DNA from 3 places in the Kitasatospora sp. NPDC087271 genome. Region 3 is predicted to be linked to each of the others. Evidence: riboswitches for the same ligand, from Rfam matches in the RefSeq annotation. Region 3 holds a riboswitch; each other region holds the start of a gene.
The links. Region 3 has a riboswitch for cobalamin ahead of ACIO9K_RS33760 (prenyltransferase/squalene oxidase repeat-containing protein). Riboswitches for the same ligand answer to the same signal wherever they lie in the genome.
Positions count from the first base shown of each region.

Region 1: linked by a shared signal. The riboswitch ahead of ACIO9K_RS19275 (FecCD family ABC transporter permease) and the one ahead of ACIO9K_RS33760 (prenyltransferase/squalene oxidase repeat-containing protein) in region 3 are both predicted to bind cobalamin.
Region 2: linked by a shared signal. The riboswitch ahead of ACIO9K_RS17880 (ABC transporter substrate-binding protein) and the one ahead of ACIO9K_RS33760 (prenyltransferase/squalene oxidase repeat-containing protein) in region 3 are both predicted to bind cobalamin.

Region 1 is NZ_JBIUYQ010000010.1:193,711-196,974, forward strand. It holds gene ACIO9K_RS19260 (CGNR zinc finger domain-containing protein) at 1-200, shown strand, start outside; gene sodX (nickel-type superoxide dismutase maturation protease) at 227-661, opposite strand; gene sodN (superoxide dismutase, Ni) at 885-1,280, shown strand; cobalamin riboswitch at 1,369-1,507, shown strand; gene ACIO9K_RS19275 (FecCD family ABC transporter permease) at 1,597-2,679, shown strand; gene ACIO9K_RS19280 (ABC transporter ATP-binding protein) at 2,679-3,264, shown strand, end outside.
Region 2 is NZ_JBIUYQ010000009.1:159,095-162,358, forward strand. It holds gene ACIO9K_RS17875 (iron chelate uptake ABC transporter family permease subunit) at 1-1,013, opposite strand, end outside; gene ACIO9K_RS17880 (ABC transporter substrate-binding protein) at 1,010-1,954, opposite strand; cobalamin riboswitch at 2,076-2,281, opposite strand; gene ACIO9K_RS17885 (hypothetical protein) at 2,840-3,264, shown strand, end outside.
Region 3 is NZ_JBIUYQ010000032.1:20,713-23,976, reverse strand. It holds gene ACIO9K_RS33765 (hypothetical protein) at 1-987, opposite strand, end outside; cobalamin riboswitch at 1,121-1,197, opposite strand; cobalamin riboswitch at 1,275-1,418, shown strand; gene ACIO9K_RS33760 (prenyltransferase/squalene oxidase repeat-containing protein) at 1,522-3,264, shown strand, end outside.

The sequences.
Region 1 (3,264 bases), on a different contig from region 3:
CCGTCCACCTGACCCAGCTGGGCGCCGACCGGCTCGGCATCTGCCAGGCCGCGCCCTGCCGCAACGCCTACCTGGACACCTCGACCAACCGCTCCCGCCGCTACTGCTCGGACCGCTGCGCGACCCGCGCCAACGTCGCCGCGTACCGGACCCGCAAGCGCCAGGAGGCCGAGGCCGCGGCACTCGGCGCCGCCGGCTAGGTCCTGTCCGGGCCGGGCCCAGGGGGTCAGAGCTCGTCCGCCCAGACGCCCAGGCGGCGGGCCAGGCCCGGCACCCGGGCCAGCCGGGTGCCCAGCAGCAGCCGCTCCAGCCGCCGCCCGGGCGCCAGCCAGGCCGGGCGCGGGCGCAGCCGCAGCAGTACCCGGCCGAGCACCAGCTCGTCCGGGACCGGGCCGTAGCTGCGGCTGTCGCTGTCCACCGGCCGGTTGTCGGACAGCAGCCACCAGCCCCTCGGACGCCGCTCGGCGGCCCGCTTCACCACCAGCAGGTCCTGCTGGAAGGGGTGCCGGAAGAGCACCACCGCGCCGGGCCGGATCGGCGCGCCGTAGCGCACCAGCAACTGGTCGCCCTCGCGCAGGGTCGGGACCATCGACGGGCCCGCCACGTCGACCAGCCCGAACGGCACCGCGCCGCCGCCCCGCCCCCGGGGTTCCGTGCCCATCGGTTCCGCGTCCGCCGGTTCCGTGCTCCGCGCCACGACTCCTCCTCCCGGACCGCCCGGTCCCAGTCTGCCGTACGGACCGTCACCCCGTTCGATCCGTTCGATGTCCGGATTACCCCGGTTCCGGGTCCGCCTTTTGCCCTAGGCCCACCGCCCGATCGCGAAACCCCGGGCGCGGAAGGGTAATCTCGGGCGCGGGAAGACGATCTAAGGAAGGACTCCCATGTTCTCTCGTCTGTTTGCACCGCGCGCCACCGCCCACGCCCACTGTGACCTGCCCTGCGGCGTGTACGACCCGGCGCAGGCCCGGATCGAGGCCGAGTCGGTCAAGGGCACCCAGGAGAAGTACCAGGCCAACGAGGACCCGGCTTTCCGCACCCGCGCCCTGATCATCAAGGAGCAGCGTGCCGAGGCCGTCAAGCACCACATCTCGGTGCTGTGGAGCGACTACTTCAAGGCCCCGCACTTCGAGAAGTACCCGCAGCTGCACCAGCTGATCAACGACACCCTGAAGGCCGCCTCGGCCGCCAAGGCGTCCACCGACCCCGCCACCGGCCAGGCCCTGCTGGACCTGATCGCCGAGGTCGACAAGATCTTCTGGGAGACCAAGCAGGCCTGAGCCTGACGCGTCGCCACCCGACCGCCCCCGTCCGCGAGCCCGGACGGGGGCGGTCGTGCGTTCACGCCCCATCCGAGCCCGGTAAGGGTTGCCTAGCCTGAGTGGCTGTTATGCTGCCAGGGCGTCCGAGGGGGAAGTCCGGTGTGAATCCGGCGCTGACCCGCAACGGTGAGCACGGCCCCGGGGCCGCGCCAGCCCGATCGCCCCCGGCCGCTGAACTCCCGACAACTCGCCGTGGACTGCGAGGGGATGGCGCCCGGGCCCGCGCCCGACCGGTGCCGCCCCCGCGCACCCGCGGCCCGAGGCAAGGCGCACCGTGAGCAGCACCGCAGCCGCGGGCAGTGGCGCAACGAGCCCGCCCGCCCGCCGAATACCCGCCCTCCCGCTCGCCGTCGGCCTGGCCGCCGCCCTGCTGCTCTCGCTGCTCTGCGGCGTGGCGCTGGGCGCCTCCGGGATCGGCCTGCCCCGCGCCCTGCGGCTGCTGGCCGCCGGGCTGACGGGCGGACGGCTGGAGGCGGACGAGGCCGCCGCCTACGCGATCGTCTGGGAGATCCGGCTGCCGCGCGCCGTGCTGGCCGCGGTGGTCGGCGCCGGGCTGGCCGCCACCGGGGTCGCCGTCCAGGCCCTGGTGCGCAACGCGCTGGCCGACCCGTTCGTGCTCGGCATCTCCTCCGGCGCGGCCGTCGGCGCCAACGCCGTGCTGCTGCTCGGCGCCTTCGCCTCGCTCGGGGTGTGGGCGATCTCGGCCTCCGCGTTCGGCTCCGCGCTGGTCGCCATGGTGCTGGTCTACCTCGCGGCGCGCACGGCCTACGGGCTCACCCCGCTGCGGCTGGTGCTCACCGGCACCGCGCTCTCCTACGGCTTCTCCGCCGCCACCGCGCTGATGGTCTTCGCGGCCGCCCGCGGCGAGGCCGCCCGGGACGCCATGATGTGGCTGCTCGGCAGCCTCGGCGGCGCCACCTGGGGCTCGGTGCCGATCGCCGCCGCCACCGTGCTGGCCGGCCTGGCGTACCTGGCCTGCGCCGCCGGCCGGCTGGACGCGCTCGCCATGGGCGACGAGACGGCCGCCTCGCTGGGCGTGGACCCGGACCGGCTGCGCCGCGAGCTCTTCGTGGTGACCGCCGCCGTCACCGGCACGGTGGTGGCCGTCAGCGGGGCGATCGGCTTCGTCGGGCTGATGGTGCCGCACCTGGCCCGGATGCTGGTCGGCGCCGGGCACCGCCGGGTGCTGCTGGTCGCGCCGCTCGCCGGGGCGCTGCTGCTGGTCTGGGTGGACATCGTCTCGCGCACCCTGCTGGCGCCCGCCGAACTGCCGGTCGGGGTGGTCACCGCGGTGCTCGGGGTGCCCTGTTTCCTGCTGCTGATGCGCCGTCGCGGCTATTCCTTCGGAGGCCGCTGATGGATCTCGCCCTGGACTCCGTCTCGGTCGAGCTGGCCGGCGCCCGGCTGGTCCACGACGTCGCCCTGGACGCCGCCGCCGGGCAGGTGGTCGGACTGGTCGGGCCCAACGGCAGCGGCAAGTCGACGCTGCTGCGCTGCGTCTACCGGGCGCTGCGGCCGGCCGCCGGGGCCGTCCGGCTGGACGGCGCGGACCTGCACGCGCTGACCGCGCGCGAGGCCGCCCGGCGGGTGGCCGCACTCCCCCAGGAGCACTCCGCCGAGTTCGACTTCACGGTGGCCGAGGTGGTCGCCATGGGCCGGCTGCCGCACCGGCGCGGGCTGGGCGGCCCGGGTGCGGACGACCACGCGCGCTGCACGGAGGCGCTGCGCAAGGTCGGCGCCGAGCAGTTGGCCGGGCGGGGCTTCCTGAGCCTGTCCGGCGGCGAGAAGCAGCGGGTGCTGATCGCCCGCGCGCTGGTCCAGGAGCCCCGGCTGCTGGTGCTGGACGAGCCCACCAACCACCTGGACATCGGCCACCAGTTGGACGTGCTGGCCCTGGTCCGGGAGGCCGGCCCGACGGTGCTCACCGCGCTGCACGACCTCA
Region 2 (3,264 bases), on a different contig from region 3:
CCGGCCGTGATGACGCCGACGGGGATCTCCCGGTCGGGGAGGACCGAGCGCGCCACGATGTCGCTGCCCACCAGGAGGGACGCGCCCACCAGTGCCGACACGGGCAGCAGGAGGGCGTGGCGCGGGCCGCAGACGAGACGGACGACATGCGGTACGACCAGGCCGAGGAACCCGATGACGCCGGTGTGGGCGACCAGGCACGCGGTTACCAGCGCGGCGGTGGCGACGAGGACCCAGCGGGTGCGCTCGACGTGGACGCCGAGGGAGCGGGCGGCGGTCTCGCCGAACGCGAAGGCGTCCAGGTCGCGGGCCGAGGAGGCCAGGACCGTGACACCGGCCAGCGCGACCGCGGTCAGGAAGACGGCGGTGGGCCACCGCACGCCGGCGACCGAGCCCAGCGTCCACTCCATGACACCGCGCGCCGCGTTGCGGTCCCCGAGGACCAGCACGACGAACGAGGTGTAGGCCCCGCACATCTGTCCCACCGCGATGCCGGCGAGCACGGTCCGGGTGGTCGGTAGCGACCGGGTGCGCGCGCCGGCCAGTGCCAGGACGACGACGGCGGCTAGCAGGGCACCGGCGAAGGCCGCCGTGGACACCGCGCCGGTGCCCACGGCGCCGGACACGCCGACACCGAGGACGATCACGGTGACCGCGCCGGCGGCGGCTCCGTCCGAGATCCCGAGCAGGAAGGGATCGGCCAGGTCGTTCCCGGTCAGCGTCTGCAACACCGCACCGCAGACCGCGAGGCCGGCGCCGGTGGCAGCCGCTCCCAGAACCCGGGGCAGCCGCAACTGCCAGACGATCTGGTCGTCCAGCAGCGTCACGTGCGGGTTGCCCAGCCCGAGACGGCGCACCACGACGTCGATCACCGTCCGGACCGGCTCGTGTTGCGAGCCCACGGCGAGGCCGAGGAGCACGGTGGCCAGGAGCAGGGCCGCACCGATGGCCAGGGCCGCCGTCGCGCGGCCCGGACCAGGGGGCCGCGCGACGGCGGGGTGGGGCGCGGTCATGAACCCGGGTGCAGTCGGCCCAGTCCCGCGGACACCCGGGCGGCACCGTCGGCGAGCAGCACGCCGGGAGTCGACTCCGAGAACGGCACCACCACGAAAGCCTTGCGCTGTACGGCGGTGAGCTTGCTCAGCACCGGGTCGTTCTCCAAGTAGTCGATCTTGGACTGGGCCGTGTCCCAGCCGGCGTCCGCGACCACGATGGCGTCCGGGTCTGCCGCGACGACCTTCTCCCAGCTCACGTTCTGCCAGCCACCGGGCAGGTCCCCGAAGACGTTGCGGGCGCCCACGGCATCGAGAACGAGTTGAGGTCCGCCGTGGCCGGCCCCGACGAACGGCGCCTTGGTGTCCGAGTCGTACCACAGGACCTTCAAGCCCTTGCCAGCGGCCGTTGCCGTGAACTCGGCCAGTTGCTGCTCCTGTTGCTGCTGGATCGCGGCGGCCCGCTCCGTGACACCGAAGACCTTGGCGACGTCGTTCAGTTCGCCCCACACCGCCTGCCAGGTCGTCGGCGGCACCTGGCTCTTGTCCGAGCAGCCGAACGGGGACAGGTACGACGGGATGCCCTGGCCGCGCAGTTCCCCCCGGGTGCCCGCGACCTTGTCGGTGAACGCGCTGGAGTAGGAGGCGTACAGGAAGTCGGGACGGGCCGCGAGGAGCTTCTCCTTCGTCGGGTAGTCCTTGGAGAGCACCGGGACGGAGTCGTAGGCCGCCTTCCACTTCTCCGGGATGGAATCGTCGAGGTAGGCGGTACCGGCCATGCGGGACTGCAGGCCGAGGGCCAGGGCCACCTCGGTGGCACCCTCGTTGAGCGTCACCAGCCGGTCGGGCGGCGCGCCGACCGTCACGGTGGTCCCGCAATTGTCGACGCTGACCGGCGCGGCAGTTCCGGCCGTCCCGCCGGACGTGGTGGGCGCGGGGGCGCCCGTGCAAGCTCCGAGCATGCCGATGAACAGGAAGGCCGCGACCGCCCGGCCGACACGTATCGGACCTGTGGGACGTACGGAACATATCGAACGGAACGGATACGGCAGACCGCTGGGCACGTGTTCTCCAAAACCCTCGTGGAACATGTAGCGCCGTGGCCGGTCTCCTGGCTTCCGCATCAACGCGCCGCGGCCGACCTTCCCGGACGGCTCTTCCAACCCGCCCAGTGGCCCTGACCGCTGGAAAAGCCGGTCAGCGAGGGCCGCGGAACTCCGCGGCAACAGTGGCGAGGGCCGCACCGGACTCAGACCGGTTTCCCGTACACCACGGCGATGGCAAGGTATCAGGCGTGGTCAGGTCGGAGCTGGCCAGCCCGTGGGATGATCGTCTGGACCGTTCCCGGGGGCGGGGGAGGGATCGGCCACGGGGCCCGGCCGGGGGTCTCAGGTGCGGGCGGCGGCGACGATCCAGTTCCTGAACTCGACGGCGTAGTGCCGCAGGTGGTGGTCCAGGACCTCGTCCGGGCACGTGACGGGGAAGTAGGGCGCCGCCACTCGGCCACCTCGCGGCTTCGCAGCAGTTCCTGCTCGTAGGCACGGCGTTGCTGGCCGGCGGTGCTGGCACACCGGCCCGAGCGCTCCCGCGGTCGCTCGGGGTGCGGGCTGAACCTGCCGACCGGCAGGTAGGGATCAATCATCGTCCGCTGATCGTCCGTGAGTTGCCGACGCGTCACAGCCCACAGTCCTCCCTGTTCCGCCCTCGGAGGAGGGTGCAACCAGAAGGCTGATCACTACCTCACACAGGCCCTCATTCCCGCACGTCGTGGCGGTTGGTGAACCAACGAGGTCCGCCGTCCCGTTGAGGCGTGTACCTGACCATCCTCCGATAGAGAGTTGGCTGCCATGACCTCCAAGCGTGTTGTCCAGTCCTCCGTACTGACCGCCGTCCTGGCGCTGAGCGCCGGCTTGGCCCTGGCTCCCGCGGCGCAGGCCGCCGGCCCCTCCGCCGGAACGACGCGGTCGGCCGCCCCAGCGGCGTCCGCCGCCTACGCGGTGCGCAGCACCCAGGTCACCCTGTCGAACCAGACCGGCAGCATGCTCTACCTCGGCTCGGCCACCCTGGCCCACGGGTGCTGGAGCGCCGGCAGTCCTCTGCCCCCGAGCTACATCCTGCCGAACGTGGCCCCCAGCTGGAAAACCGAGTCGTGCGGGTTCCTGACGGGCACCGAGGGGCAGATCGGCTTCGGCGTGGACACCTGGAGCGGGTTGATCCACTGGAGCAACCCCTACGCCGGGTCGAACGTCAACGAGTGCACTGTCGGTGCGGG
Region 3 (3,264 bases):
GGTGGTGTCGGTGGGCAGGTACTTGAAGCCGCCGCCGGGCTTGAACTGCTGGGCGATCAGGAAGTCGACGGGGCTCTTGCCGGTGCCGCTGGTGAAGTCGGTGCCCTGGGGGTTGATGCCGCAGGCGTTGAGGCCGGAGACGGCCCAGCCGTTGGAGTCGGTGTTGACGCCGAACATGGCGTTGAAGGCGCCGGAGGCGGTGAGCTTGCCCTTGAGGAAGTTCTTGGCGGCGACGATCGCCGGGTCGGTGGCGGCGACGCCCCCGGTGCAGAGCGAGGCCATGGCGGCGCCGGTCATGTCGATGTCGCTGCCCTGGGCGAGGGCGTTCGGGTCGCCCGCGGCCTTGCTGAAGTTCCAGCCGCCATCGTTGTGCTGGTTGGCGCGCACCGCGGTGACGGAGGCGTCGAGCAGCGGCTGCGGGACGCGAGGGCTGCCGGCCTGGGTTTTGGCGCCCGCGAGGGCGAGGAGGCCGAAGACGGTGCCGTTGAAGTTGGCGGACGGGCCGTAGTAGCCGGGTTCGGCGGTCTGCCAGTAGGCGGCGAGGTCGGCGACGAGGTTGCGGCCCGGGCCGACCCGGGCGGGGTCGATGCCGGCGGCGTAGGCGTTGAGGATGCCGCGCTCGTAGTCCGTGACGACCGGCGAGGCGCTCGGCCAGCCGGGGGCGGCGAGCTGGCCGCGGTAGACCAGGCGGGCGTTCTTGGTGGGGTCGCCGCCGGGGGTGACGTCCGCGGCGGCCGTGCCGGCGGCCGCGAGTGCGCTGAACGCCCACTCGTTGGAGAGCCCGCCGCCGGTGACGTAGCTGCCGTCGGCGGCCTGGAGCGACTTCAGGTAGGTGACGCCGGTGCTCTTCGAGGTGGCTATCTGGGTCGGGCTGGCCGTCGCGTGGGCGGGGACGGCGGAGAGCAGGAGCGCGCCGGCCGTCAGGGCGACGGTGACGGCGGAGGCGGCGCGGGAAGGTGTGGTCCGCGAGGGGGCGAGGAGGGACATGGGACAGGCTCCTTGGGGTGGCGGGCGCCGACCCTGCCCCGGAGTTCCGGCGTCCGTTGGAGGGCGCGCGACTGCCGGAGCGGTCGCCGCCCGGATCGCGTGGGCCGGCTTTCGCCATGGTGCGTGGCCGGGCGGGCATTCGGGCTCAGGGCGGCGCGATCGCCACCCCACACCGCTGCGCGTCAGCCCCGGATTCGCACCGGGTTCCCCCGCTCGGCCACCGCGGACGCTACCGCACGGCGCACCGGCCTACGAGGTGACGTAGTCGATATGACGACCCGTTGACTCCCGTTCGACCGGCGTGGTCTGATGAACCGATTTTTTGCCCTCGGCATTCAGGGGAAGCCGGTCCAACTCCGGCGCTGACCCGCAACCGTGGACCCACCTGTGGTGGGTGAGCCGGAATGCCTGGACCGGGGGCCTGTTCACAGAGCACTTGCGTCGTCGCGGACTACGACGCGGTCCGGACGGTCCCTGCCCAGGAGACCGTGGGCTGCGCCGTTGCGTCCTGCGTCGACCGACCAGGGAGTCGTCGTGAGGGTCAGCAGCAGTCGCACACGTCACAGGAACCGGGACCTCGCCTCCTTGGTGGTCGCCGGTGCTGTCGCGGTCGCCGCCTGCGGAAGCGTCCTGTTCGGGCGCCCCGGTACCGCGGCCGCCGACCCGATCGAGCAGTGCACGGCGACGACGGGCGCGATCGTCGCCGTCGACTTCACCCACTGGGGCGGCGGCGTCGTCCGGGGCTGCGACGCCCACCCCACGACCGGGATGAACCTGCTGCACGCCGCCGGCTTCACCACCGCCGGAACCGAGCACGACGGACCCGCCTTCATCTGCCGACTCGGAACCGGGACCTTCAACAGCGGCACCCAGTACCCGACGCCGGCCGAGGAACCCTGCGTCAACACCCCGCAGGCCACCGCGTACTGGTCGTACTGGATCGCCGAACCCGGCCAACAGGCGTGGTCCTACAGCCGGTTCGGCGCCGGGACGCAGAAGCCCAAGCCCGGCGAGGTCGAGGCCTGGGTGTACGGCGGCACCGACATCGGCGGCACCAGCGGGGCGCCGGGCTTCACGCCGGACTCCGTCCGGGCGAAGAGCGGCGGCTCGTCGGCTTCGCCGTCCGCCTCGCTGTCACCCTCGGCGACCCCGAGCCCGACTCCGACCTCGACTTCGACCGGGCCGTCCGCCACCGGTGATCCGGTGGCCGCCGCGGCCTGGCTGGCCCGTCAACTCGTCGGCGGCGACCACATGGAGAACTGGGCCGTCGAGGGCCCGGACTACCCCCGGACCGCCCTCACCGCCATCGCCCTCGCCGCCGCCGGCACGCAGGACCCGGCGCTGCGCCGGACGACCGCCTTCCTCTCCGCCCACGCCGACGCCTTCCTGTATCCCGACGGACCGGCCGGCCGGCCCGATGCGAAGGCCGCTGCACTGCTGGCCCTCGTCGCCGAGAGCACCGGTGGCGATCCCCGGGCCTTCGGCGGCCGGGACCTGATCGCCGCGCTCACCGGCCACGTCTGCACGGCGGCGGGGGAGAACGGCAAGTGCACCGCCGCCGGGGACTTCCTCGGCGCGGCCTCGCCCTGGGTCCAGTCCCTCGGCGTCATCGCCCTCCAGCGCGCCGGCGTCACGCCACCCGCCCCGGCGCTCGCCCGCTTCACGGTGCTCCAGTGCGCCGACGGCGGGGTGGCCGGATCGATGATCGTCGCCGGCGACCACTGCGAGTCCGACCCGCTCACCACCGGCCTCGCGGTCCTCGCCCTGCGCACGGCCCCCGGGTACGAGACGGCCGCGAAGAAGGCGTCGGACCAGCTCGCGGCCGGACAGCAGGCCGACGGTTCCCTCCTCCCGTACCTCGGCGCCCCCGGTGACACCATCAGCACCGCGAGCGCGGCCCAGGCGTTCAGGGCCACCGGACAGGACACCCGCCGGGCTGCCGCCACGGCCTGGCTCGCCGCCCGGCAGGGAACGGACGGCGGCTTCGGCCCCGACGCGTCGACCACCGACCCGGACCCGGCGGCCACCGAGCAGGCGATCCTGGCCCTGACCGGCACCGACCTCACCAGCGTCCGGCACAACCCGGACGCCACCACCCCGCCGACGACACCCGCCAGCACGCCGCCGACCTCGCCCGCGACCACGCCGCCCGCCGGGAGAACCCCCGACGCCGCCAAGGGCAGCGCCTACCTCACCGACCCGTCCCGCCTGATCAACGGCCGCTACTACGAGGGCTTCCCGGCCTTCGCCGACTTCGGCCTCACCATCGACGGCGCC